Linked DNA regions of Anaerobacillus alkaliphilus. The protein of the gene in region 1 interacts with the protein of each later gene in a pairwise test. Links are inferred from orthologs where the notes say so. Each region holds a gene or a part of one and is shown in the gene's direction. Other genes may lie near its edges. The genes, in order: rplL, obgE and DS745_RS19525.

What was found.
Region 2: the proteins of rplL (region 1) and obgE interact in binary tests that used the Escherichia coli proteins (3 or more experiments, as listed by UniProt). The link is inferred for Anaerobacillus alkaliphilus from one-to-one orthologs.
Region 3: the proteins of rplL (region 1) and DS745_RS19525 interact in binary tests that used the Escherichia coli proteins (3 or more experiments, as listed by UniProt). The link is inferred for Anaerobacillus alkaliphilus from one-to-one orthologs.

What each region holds. Positions count from the first base shown.
Region 1 is NZ_QOUX01000019.1:14,398-17,389, forward strand. What follows is about bases 159-2,992. They hold rplL (50S ribosomal protein L7/L12), read left to right. Parts: upstream 159-1,311; coding sequence 1,312-1,674; downstream 1,675-2,992. Other genes in these bases: rplA (50S ribosomal protein L1), read left to right, coding at 159-469; rplJ (50S ribosomal protein L10), read left to right, coding at 749-1,264; DS745_RS04465 (class I SAM-dependent methyltransferase), read left to right, coding at 1,803-2,411; rpoB (DNA-directed RNA polymerase subunit beta), read left to right, coding at 2,957-2,992. Also shown: more of rplA, read left to right, coding at 1-158. UniProt on the Escherichia coli protein: The binding site for several of the GTPase factors involved in protein synthesis (IF-2, EF-Tu, EF-G and RF3). Is thus essential for accurate translation.
Region 2 is NZ_QOUX01000042.1:128,078-131,065, forward strand. Bases 113-2,942 are described here. They hold obgE (GTPase ObgE), read left to right. Parts: upstream 113-800; coding sequence 801-2,084; downstream 2,085-2,942. Other genes in these bases: DS745_RS13515 (Spo0B C-terminal domain-containing protein), read left to right, coding at 213-758; DS745_RS13525 (ACT domain-containing protein), read left to right, coding at 2,266-2,718; pheA (prephenate dehydratase), read left to right, coding at 2,743-2,942. Also shown: more of pheA, read left to right, coding at 2,943-2,988. UniProt on the Escherichia coli protein: An essential GTPase which binds GTP, GDP and possibly (p)ppGpp with moderate affinity, with high nucleotide exchange rates and a fairly low GTP hydrolysis rate.
Region 3 is NZ_QOUX01000046.1:888,974-893,074, reverse strand. What follows is about bases 44-3,986. They hold DS745_RS19525 (DNA polymerase III subunit alpha), read left to right. Parts: upstream 44-420; coding sequence 421-3,786; downstream 3,787-3,986. Other genes in these bases: ystJ (NADP-dependent malic enzyme), read left to right, coding at 3,889-3,986; ytrH (sporulation membrane protein YtrH), read right to left, coding at 44-102. Also shown: more of ytrH, read right to left, coding at 1-43; more of ystJ, read left to right, coding at 3,987-4,101. UniProt on the Escherichia coli protein: DNA polymerase III is a complex, multichain enzyme responsible for most of the replicative synthesis in bacteria. This DNA polymerase also exhibits 3' to 5' exonuclease activity. The alpha chain is the DNA polymerase catalytic subunit.

The sequences.
Region 1 (2,992 bases):
AGTATTCGCTAAAGGCGAAAAAGCAAAAGAAGCAGAAGCAGCTGGAGCTGACTATGTTGGTGATGAGGACTACATCAACAAAATCGCTCAAGGTTGGTTTGACTTTGATGTAGTAGTAGCGACTCCTGACATGATGGGTCAAGTTGGTAAACTTGGACGTGTATTAGGACCTAAAGGTTTAATGCCGAACCCTAAAACAGGAACTGTTACTTTCGAAGTTGAAAGAGCTGTTAATGAAATCAAAGCTGGTAAAATCGAGTACCGTGTTGATAAAGCTGGAAACATCCACGCACCAATCGGAAAAGTTTCTTTCGATACAAACAAGTTAGTTGAAAACTTATCAACTGTAGTTGAAACTTTAGTTAAAGTTAAACCTGCAGCTGCTAAGGGAACTTACATGAAAAATATCGCAGTAGCTTCAACAATGGGACCTGGAATTAAAGTTAACGTTTCATCTGCTACTAAATAGTTCCAGTTGACTCAGGCTTTAATACAAGATATACTAGCCATTGTGAATTGAATAATTCATACCGTAGACAGTAGGTGCGTCTAACGCTTAATTTCCTACCGAGGTTTGTTAAATGTTGATCTAATCAATATAACAAAAGCCTCCGTGTGTCTGCATGGAGGCTTTTCCTATAAGGATCACCTCAAAAAAACGGTATGGTTTTACTACTATCGAACAGATAGTGAATAGAAGACCTTGGGCATGCCTTAAGATTTTCTAATAATCATAGGAGGTGTAAATATGAGCGTACGTGAACAAAAACAACAATTCGGACAAAAACAAGTATTAGTTTCTGAGATCGCAACGAAGCTTCGTGACAGCAAAGCAACAGTAGTTGTTGACTACCGTGGTTTAAATGTTGCTCAGGTAACTGAATTACGTAAGCAACTTCGTGAAGCGAATGTTGAGTTTAAAGTATATAAAAACTCTATGACACGTCGTGCAACTGCAGAAGTTGAGTTAACTGACCTTGACTCAGTTTTAGTAGGACCGACGGCTATTGCTTTCAGTAACGAAGACGTAATTGCTCCTGCTAAAATCCTTAATGACTTCGCGAAAAAGAACGATGCATTAGAAATTAAAGCAGGTATTATCGAAGGTCGATTTGCTTCATTAGAAGAAGTTAAAGCACTTGCTGAACTTCCTTCAAGAGAAGGTTTACTTTCTATGTTGCTTAGCGTTCTTCAAGCTCCAATGCGTAACTTTGCATTGGTTACAAAAGCTGTTGCTGAACAAAAAGAAGACCAAGGTGCTTAATAGCCCGATAAAATTAAATTTAACTTATAACTAGGAGGAAATATAAAATGAGTAAAGAGCAAATCTTAGAAGCAATCAAAGAAATGACTGTTTTAGAATTAAATGACCTTGTAAAAGCAATCGAAGAAGAGTTTGGCGTAACTGCAGCTGCTCCTGTAGCTATGGTTGGTGGCGGTGCTGCTGCTGCTGAAGCTGAGCAAACTGAGTTTGATGTAATCCTTACATCTGCTGGTGCTTCTAAAATCAACGTTATCAAAGTTGTTCGTGAGTTAACTGGATTAGGATTAAAAGAAGCTAAAGCATTAGTTGATGGTGCTCCAGCTCCACTTAAAGAAGGCGTATCTAAAGAAGACGCTGACGCTATGAAAGCTAAGCTTGAAGAAGCTGGCGCTGCTGTAGACGTTAAGTAATTTAATGAAAAAACTCGCATTTATGCGAGTTTTTTTAATTTATATAAAAAGTAAGATGCTAAAAGTATAGATCAGCAAGAGAATAAACATAATGAATCTTGGTGAATAAAGTAAAGGTGTGATAAAACGTGTCGAATCACTATTATTCAGAAAAACCGACGGTTGAAAGTTCTCGTAAAAAATGGGACTCTGAGTTACGGGGAATTAAAATGGTGTTTACATCTGATGCGGGAGTATTTTCAAAGAAAGAAGTAGATTTTGGTACTCGCTTGTTACTAGAAGTATATCAGTACCCATCGATAGAGGGAGACATTTTAGATGTGGGTTGTGGTTATGGTCCAATTGGATTAACTTTGGCTAAGGAAGGACAAGATAGAAATCTAGTAATGGTTGATATGAACGAAAGAGCATTAGAATTATCCGAACTTAATGCGAAGCTTAACGATATCACGAACGTTTCCATTAAAAAAAGCAATCTACTAAATGCGCTTGAAGGAAAAAGCTTTGCTTCGATCCTATCTAATCCTCCTATTAGAGCTGGAAAAAAGGTTATTCATCAATTATTTGAAGAGGCTTATGATCATTTAGAAAATATGGGGGAGTTGTGGATTGTTATTCAAAAGAAGCAAGGTGCTCCTTCTGCTATTGAAAAATTAGAAGAGTTATTTGGAGAAGTTCAAATACAAAAAAAGTCAAAAGGTTATTATATTATTCGCGCAAAAAAACAATTGACTTAAAAATTCATTTGTGTTAGTGTTATTTAATGCGTATGAATATCGTTTTAAACTCATTTTTTCTCAAAAGTCAATCATATTTTTACTGTTTAAATATCCATTTTTTGGGCAGACTAATATAATCAATCCTACCATTAATATGCTATTTTAGGTAATTGCCTTGGACACATAGGTACATAGTTTGACTACAACTTAGAGAAAGAAATGTGTTTGAAACAAATTGGTCTTTTTTAATTTGTTTAGCCTAGAACCATGGGTTGGTACTTGTGCTTACTTTCGAAAAAGGCCTTTATGAATGTGGTTTTTTTAAGTGAAAAACCCTTTTTCTTTTTCTTTATAAGATATTTATTTTTTATGTTATCAGCAAAACTTAGGTTTGTATATAACAGTTTTGATCTCCTAGTTTGAAAAAGCTACCTGAACTACTGCTAAGTGCAACCGAGTTTTCTAATATATGCTTAGTTAACAGCTAGGCCAAAAGATTAGTCAAAATAAAGTTTTGGCTAAAAAGATCGAAACTAAAACGCTAGATTTAAGGGGTGAATCAGTTGACAGGTCAACTAGTTCAGTATGGACGACACCGC
Region 2 (2,988 bases), on another replicon or contig:
TTGTTTATTACTATTTTTATGATAACATATAGTGTAGCGCATAGACCGGAATATCTTGGTAGCAGTTAATTCTGGGTTGAATAATTTTCTACTCTTGTTTATTATGCTTTGTTGTCTAACAAGGCATTCTTTTTATAGGAAGTTTGTTTGGAAGGTAGAAAGGGTTTTGTTAATACAGGCAAAACTAAATCTAGTGGAAATAGGTGTTGGATATGAAAGAGGATCGAAATATCTTACAAATACTTCGACATTCTAGGCATGATTGGCTTAATGTCATACAGTTGATCAAAGGAAATCTTACTTTGAAGAAATATGATCGAGTCGAGGAAATTATACAAGAGATTGTAAATCAAACACAAAATGAAAGTAAGCTTTCGAATTTAAATATGCCTAAATTTGCAAGTGATCTATTAGTTTTCAACTGGGTAAACAAAAATCACTTTCAATTAGAGTTTGAGGTTATTGGTGATTGTGTCGATCTTCAATCATATGATGAAAGGCTATTACAATGGTTCATGGAATTTTCAAATCACTTAAACGAAAGCTGTGAGCGGTATGGAGAAAATCACCTACAATTAACAGTTGAGTTAATGGAAGAGGAACTTCCCCGCTTTACATTTGATTTCCATGGGAGTTTACAAGAAGTGGAAAAAATAAATAAATTTCTTGGAAACGAGCAGAATTGGAATGAACAGTTGCAATTAGTGGAATCTTATATTAATAAAGAAGAGTTTTATATAACAATTCAGTTAGTCTAACAGGCTAAGCTAACTGGATAATGATAATTTTGAGGTGAAAAGATGTTTGTAGATAAGGTTACAGTGTATGTTAAAGGTGGCGACGGTGGTAATGGAATGGTTGCATTCCGTCGTGAAAAGTATATTCCTGATGGTGGTCCCGCTGGTGGGGACGGTGGAAGTGGAGCAAATGTTGTCTTTGAGGTAGAGGAAGGTTTAAGAACATTAATGGACTTCCGCTATCAACGCCATTTCAAGGGTGACCGTGGCGAGCATGGAAGATCCAAAAGTCAACACGGCAAAAATGCTAGTGATTTTGTTATAAAAGTGCCTCCAGGGACGACAGTGATTGATGAAGAAACGAAGATAACGATTGCTGACCTAGTGAAACATGGACAAAGGGCCGTAATTGCAAAAGGTGGCCGTGGAGGTCGGGGAAACAGTCGCTTTGCAACTCCAACAAACCCAGCACCAGAAATAGCTGAGAATGGTGAACCAGGTCAAGAGAGAAATATCACGTTAGAATTAAAGCTTCTTGCTGATGTTGGCCTTGTTGGCTTCCCAAGTGTTGGGAAATCAACATTACTATCGGTTGTTTCGGCAGCAAGACCAAAAATTGCAGAGTACCACTTTACTACAATAAAACCTAATTTAGGTATGGTGGAAGTTGAAGAAGGCCGAAGCTTTGTTATGGCGGACTTACCGGGATTAATCGAGGGTGCTCATTTAGGAGTCGGATTAGGGCATCAGTTCCTAAGACATATTGAGCGGACAAAAGTAATTGTGCACGTTATTGATATGTCTGGCCTAGAAGGTCGCGATCCTTATGATGATTACGTAAAGATTAAACAAGAATTGAAAGAATATAATCTTCGTTTAACTGAACGTCCAGAAATTATCGTTGCAAATAAAATGGACATGCCAAGTTCAGAGGAAAACTTAACGTTATTTAAAGAGCAGCTAGGAGAAGATATTCCAATATTCCCAATTTCAGCTCTTACGAAACAAGGTTTGAGAGAACTAATTCTAGCTATTGCTGATAAAGTGGATGTTACTGGTGAATTTCCGCTTACTGAACCAGAAGAAGAAGAAAGTAGAATTGTTTATCGTCATGAAAGAGCCGAGGCTCCATTTAAAATTAGTAGGGATGATGATGGTGCATATGTTCTTTCTGGTGATGCATTAGAGAAGTTATTTAAAATGACTGATTTTAGCCGAGATGAGTCAGTACGTAGATTTGCTCGTCAAATGCGCGGGATGGGTGTTGATGAAGCACTTCGTGAACGCGGTGCAAAAGACGGAGACCTTGTCCGAATTATGAAGTTTGAGTTTGAATTCATTGAATAATTCTAAAAAAGCTACCTTCAAAGGTAGCTTTTTAATTACTAATTATGAATTTTGAATTGGAGAATTTAAAATACTTACATTAAAGCACTAAAATAATGTTCATAATTCATAATTGAATAGTTGTCAAAATAGTCTTGCAAATTTATAATGTAGTAATAGGAAATTTCAGGTGGTGTTGTCATTGTCGAAAAATAGTAGTGATGAATACTATTTGGTAAGGGCTGATATTTTGCCGGAAGCTATGCAAAAGACGTTAGAGGCAAAAGCCCTACTAGATAGTGGAAAAGTGAAAAAAATAAATGAAGCTGTTCAAGCAGTGGATTTAAGTAGAAGTGCTTTTTATAAATATAAGGATGGGATTTTCCCTTTTCATACAATGGTGAAGGAGAAGATCATTACTCTTTCAATACATCTTGAAGACCGTTCTGGGACACTATCACGCTTACTGTCAGTTGTTGCTGAAGCGGGTTCGAACGTATTAACGATCAATCAAACAATTCCGCTTCAAGGTCGTGCAACCATCACGTTATCCATTGAAACAGCTTCAATGAGTATTGGGATTGATCAGTTGGTTAAACAAATTCAACATCTTGATGCAGTGGAGAAAGTAGAGTTAATTGGATCAGGTGCTTAGGTTAGGACCAGGAAGGAGAACAGGATGAACAAAATTGCTTATTTAGGCCCGAAAGGAACCTTTACTGAAGTTGCTGCAAAAGCTGTGTTTCCTAATGATAAACGTGTTCCCTTTTCTTCAATTCCTGATTGTATGGATGGTGTTGCAAAAGGACTTGTAGAGTTTGCAGTAGTTCCGATTGAAAATGCTATTGAAGGCTCGGTCAATCTCACGTTAGATTATTTAATTCATAACCAAAAGCTACTAATTCATGGTGAGGTTATCGTACCA
Region 3 (4,101 bases), on another replicon or contig:
GATTAAGAATGCACCTATTCCACCAACAATCGCCCCTCCAATTACCACACCAAAGGCGACAAAAAAATCCATGATCAGTGTTGCAATAAATTCTTTATCCATCTGAAAGCCTCTCCTTTATTGAATGTAGAATGTAAAATGAAAATCTGATCAAAAAATTAATAGGGATAAGTTCCTTTCAAAAAGTGGAATTTTCATTCTTAATTATCTTTACTAATACTTATGGGACAAAGTTATTATATATACTTGTAAAGAGTTTTTTTTATGGGTTTCATGATATAAATAAAAGTTCTAATTTGTAGTTCACTATTGGTAGTAATATAATGAAAGAAAAAGATCGTACGTTCTGTTTCGAGTGATTTTGATTGAATGTTGAATGGTCTAATTTTTGCATCTGCCATTCGAAAAGGGGGAAAGAACGTGGAGTTTGTTCATCTTCATGTCAATACTGAATATAGCTTATTAAGAAGTTCTGCGAAAATTGAGGCGCTTGTAGCTCGTGCGAAGGAATTGCAATTTTCTGAGATTGCTATCACTGACCAAAGTGTACTGTATGGAGTAATTCCTTTTTATAAGGCTTGTAAACAGGTGGGAATTAAACCCATTATTGGTCTTGAACTATGTATAACAACCAAAAATAAGGACGAAACATGGATCATCCTTCTAGCAAAATCACAGGTAGGATATCAAAACTTAATGAAACTATCTAGCATTTCTCAGGTCCTTGGTTCTAACCAAAAGAAGCAAGTTGAAAAACATCATTTATTTTCATATTGTAAAGACCTAATTGCAATCAGTTCTCCCTCCAAAGGTGAGATTCAACAGCTAGTTTTGGAAGGTAAGAGTGAGCTTGCACTTCTAACAATAAAAGAATATCAAACGCATTTTGGAGACGACTTTTACATCGGAATTCATGATCATGGTATGGCCACTGAAAAAGAATTAAATTTAAAAATCGTAAAGCTCTCAAGAGAATATCAAATGAACTTGGTAGTTACCAACCAAGTCGTGTATATAAGGAAAGAAGATGCGCTTGCGCAAAGGTGCTTATTGGCGATAGAACAAGGTACAACATTAGAGGAAATAAAAACGGAATTCCATACAAATGAGTACTACTTAAAATCTAAACAGGAAATGGAACAACTATTTTCTCAAATTCCTGAAGCGCTCCTAAATACAAAAAAAATTGCAGATAAGTGTAATCTAATATTGAACTTTGGAGAACATGCTTTACCGAAGTTTCCGCTGCCAGCAGGAGTGAATTCAAAAGAATATTTATTTAAGTTGTGCCAAGAAGGACTACTAACACGTTATAAACTACTTACAGATGAAATACAAGAGCGTTTACTATTTGAACTTAAAATTATAGATCAAATGCAGTTCAATGATTATTTTCTAATAGTGTGGGATTTTATGAAATTTGCACACGAAAAAGGGATGATTACAGGACCAGGAAGAGGTTCTGCTGCAGGGTCATTAGTTGCGTATGTCTTACATATTACCAATGTAGATCCAATTAAATATGATTTGCTTTTTGAACGTTTCCTCAACCCTGAACGTATAACAATGCCAGATATTGATATTGATTTCCCAGATACAAGACGGGAAGAAGTTATCGAGTATGTTTTTCAAAAATATGGTAAAAATCATGTTGCGCAGATTATCACATTTGGGACACTAGCAGCAAAGGCAGCACTTAGAGACATTGGGAAAGTCCTTGGAATCCCTTTAAAGCAAATTGATAGTGTTGCTAAACAGATTTCTTCAAGACCAAATTTGACGATTGATGAGGCTGTTAAAGAGACACCTAGCTTGCAGAAACTTATTCAAGAGAGTGATGTAATAACCGATTGGTTCCACTTAGCAAAAAGGGTTGAAGGTATTCCTAGGCATGCTTCTACTCATGCAGCGGGTATCGTCATAAGTAAGGACCCTTTAACTGATAAGGTGCCAGTACAAAAAGGCCATTACGAAGTTTTGTTAACACAATATCCTATGACAATTTTAGAGGAGATAGGTCTATTAAAGATGGACTTTCTTGGTTTAAGAAACCTATCATTCCTAGAAGAAATTGTTTCTCATATCTATCAAATGGAAGGAAAAAAGATTAACTTGGAAAGTATCCCTTTTGACGATCAAAATACGTTCCAATTATTAGGAGTTGGTGATACAACAGGTGTTTTTCAGCTAGAATCTCCGGGGATGAGACGAGTGCTATCTAATTTAAAACCAACTGAATTTGAAGATATTGTGGCTGTTAACGCTTTGTATAGGCCAGGTCCAATGGAAAACATTCCGCTTTTCATAGCGGGAAAACATAATAAACGCCAAGTTAATTATACTCACCCAGACTTAAAGCCGATATTAGAAAAAACGTATGGGGTTATTATTTATCAAGAGCAAATTATGCAAATTGCTTCTAAATTAGCTGGTTTTTCTCTCGGTGAGGCTGATATCTTAAGGAGAGCAGTTAGTAAGAAGAAATTAGAAACATTGGAAGAACAGAGAAACAGATTTGTACAAGGATGTTTAAAGCGGGGCTATGATCAGAAGATTAGTAATGATGTTTACGATTTGATTGTCCGTTTTGCTAATTATGGTTTTAACAGAAGTCATTCGGTTGCCTATAGTGTTATATCATATCAATTGGCTTATCTAAAAGCCAACTATCCTTCCGCTTTTTTCACTGCACTATTAACAAGTGCGATTGGACAACCTGAAAAAATAAACCAATATATTATTGATGCCAAGAAGAAGGGTATCATTGTTCTTACGCCTTCTATTAATAAATGTAGCGCAGGTTTTATAATTGGTAGTTCAAATGACATAGAATTTGGTCTTGCTGCAATAAAAAATGTCGGTATTAGAGCAATTGAGGAGATTGTTCGAGAACGTCAAAAAGGGGGATATTATAAAAATATCTTTAATTTTTGTGCTAGAGTGAGCACAAGGTATATAAATCGAAGAACCTTGGAGTCACTAGTAGCAGCTGGAAGTTTTGATGATTTTGGTCAACATCGAGCAAGTCTTTTAGCTACGTTGGATTATGCTTTAGAGTTTGGAGAACAGGTGAGGCAACAAACAGAGGATAGACAATCGCAACTTTTTTATGAAGAAGTTAAGGTGCCTGAAGGAATACAAGTTCCACCATTTAAAGATTCTGAAAAACTTCATTATGAAAAAGAGGCATTAGGTTTTTATCTATCTAGTCATCCAATTGAGGACTATTCTGAAGTTGCTAATTCTCATAATCGGATCTTGGTTGCGGATGCTCTAGCCAAAGGCGAAGGAATTGTACGTCTTGCTGGACTTTTAGAGACCATTCGAGTCGTTAAAACCAAAAAAGGGGAACAGATGGCATTCTTAAAGTTTAGCGATGAGAGTGGTGAACTAGAATTGACCGTCTTCCCAAAACAATACCGAGAATTCTTTGCTTTAATGAAGATTGGGCAGTTAGTTTTCTTAGAAGGAAAACTAGAGGTATCCAACGAACGAACGCAAGTAATTATCTCTAAGGTTTTAGATGTAAAAAACCTTTCTAGGAGTCAAATTAAGGAAGGTATATTGTACTTAAAAATAGATCAAAATCATGCTAACCAAACTAAGCTTGTTCAGTTAAAAAGTACGTTAAAAATGTTTCCTGGCAATAGTAAAGTAATTCTTTATTATGAAGAGCGGAAGCAAACAGTTCAATTGTCTGATGAATTTCGAATTACAGCGTCAAATCAATGTATAGAAGCTCTTAATGAAATGCTTGGAAAAGGAAATGTGGTTCTAAAATCGTAAGGGTATGTACAGAATGTCATCATCTGTTATAATGAATAAGGGAGAGTGGTCTGACCACTTTAATACCTGGTTCTAAATTAGTAAGGGGAGAGTGAAGGTTTTATGGCAACATTAAGGGAAGAAGCTTTACATATGCATCGTATTAATAAGGGGAAGTTAGAGACAATATCTAAAATTCCAGTACGTAATGCTTATGATTTAAGTTTGGCATATTCGCCAGGAGTTGCAGAGCCTTGTAAGGAAATATTTGATGATGTTAGCAATGTATATGAGTACACAATGAAAGGCAATATGGTTGCAGTTGTTTCAGACGGA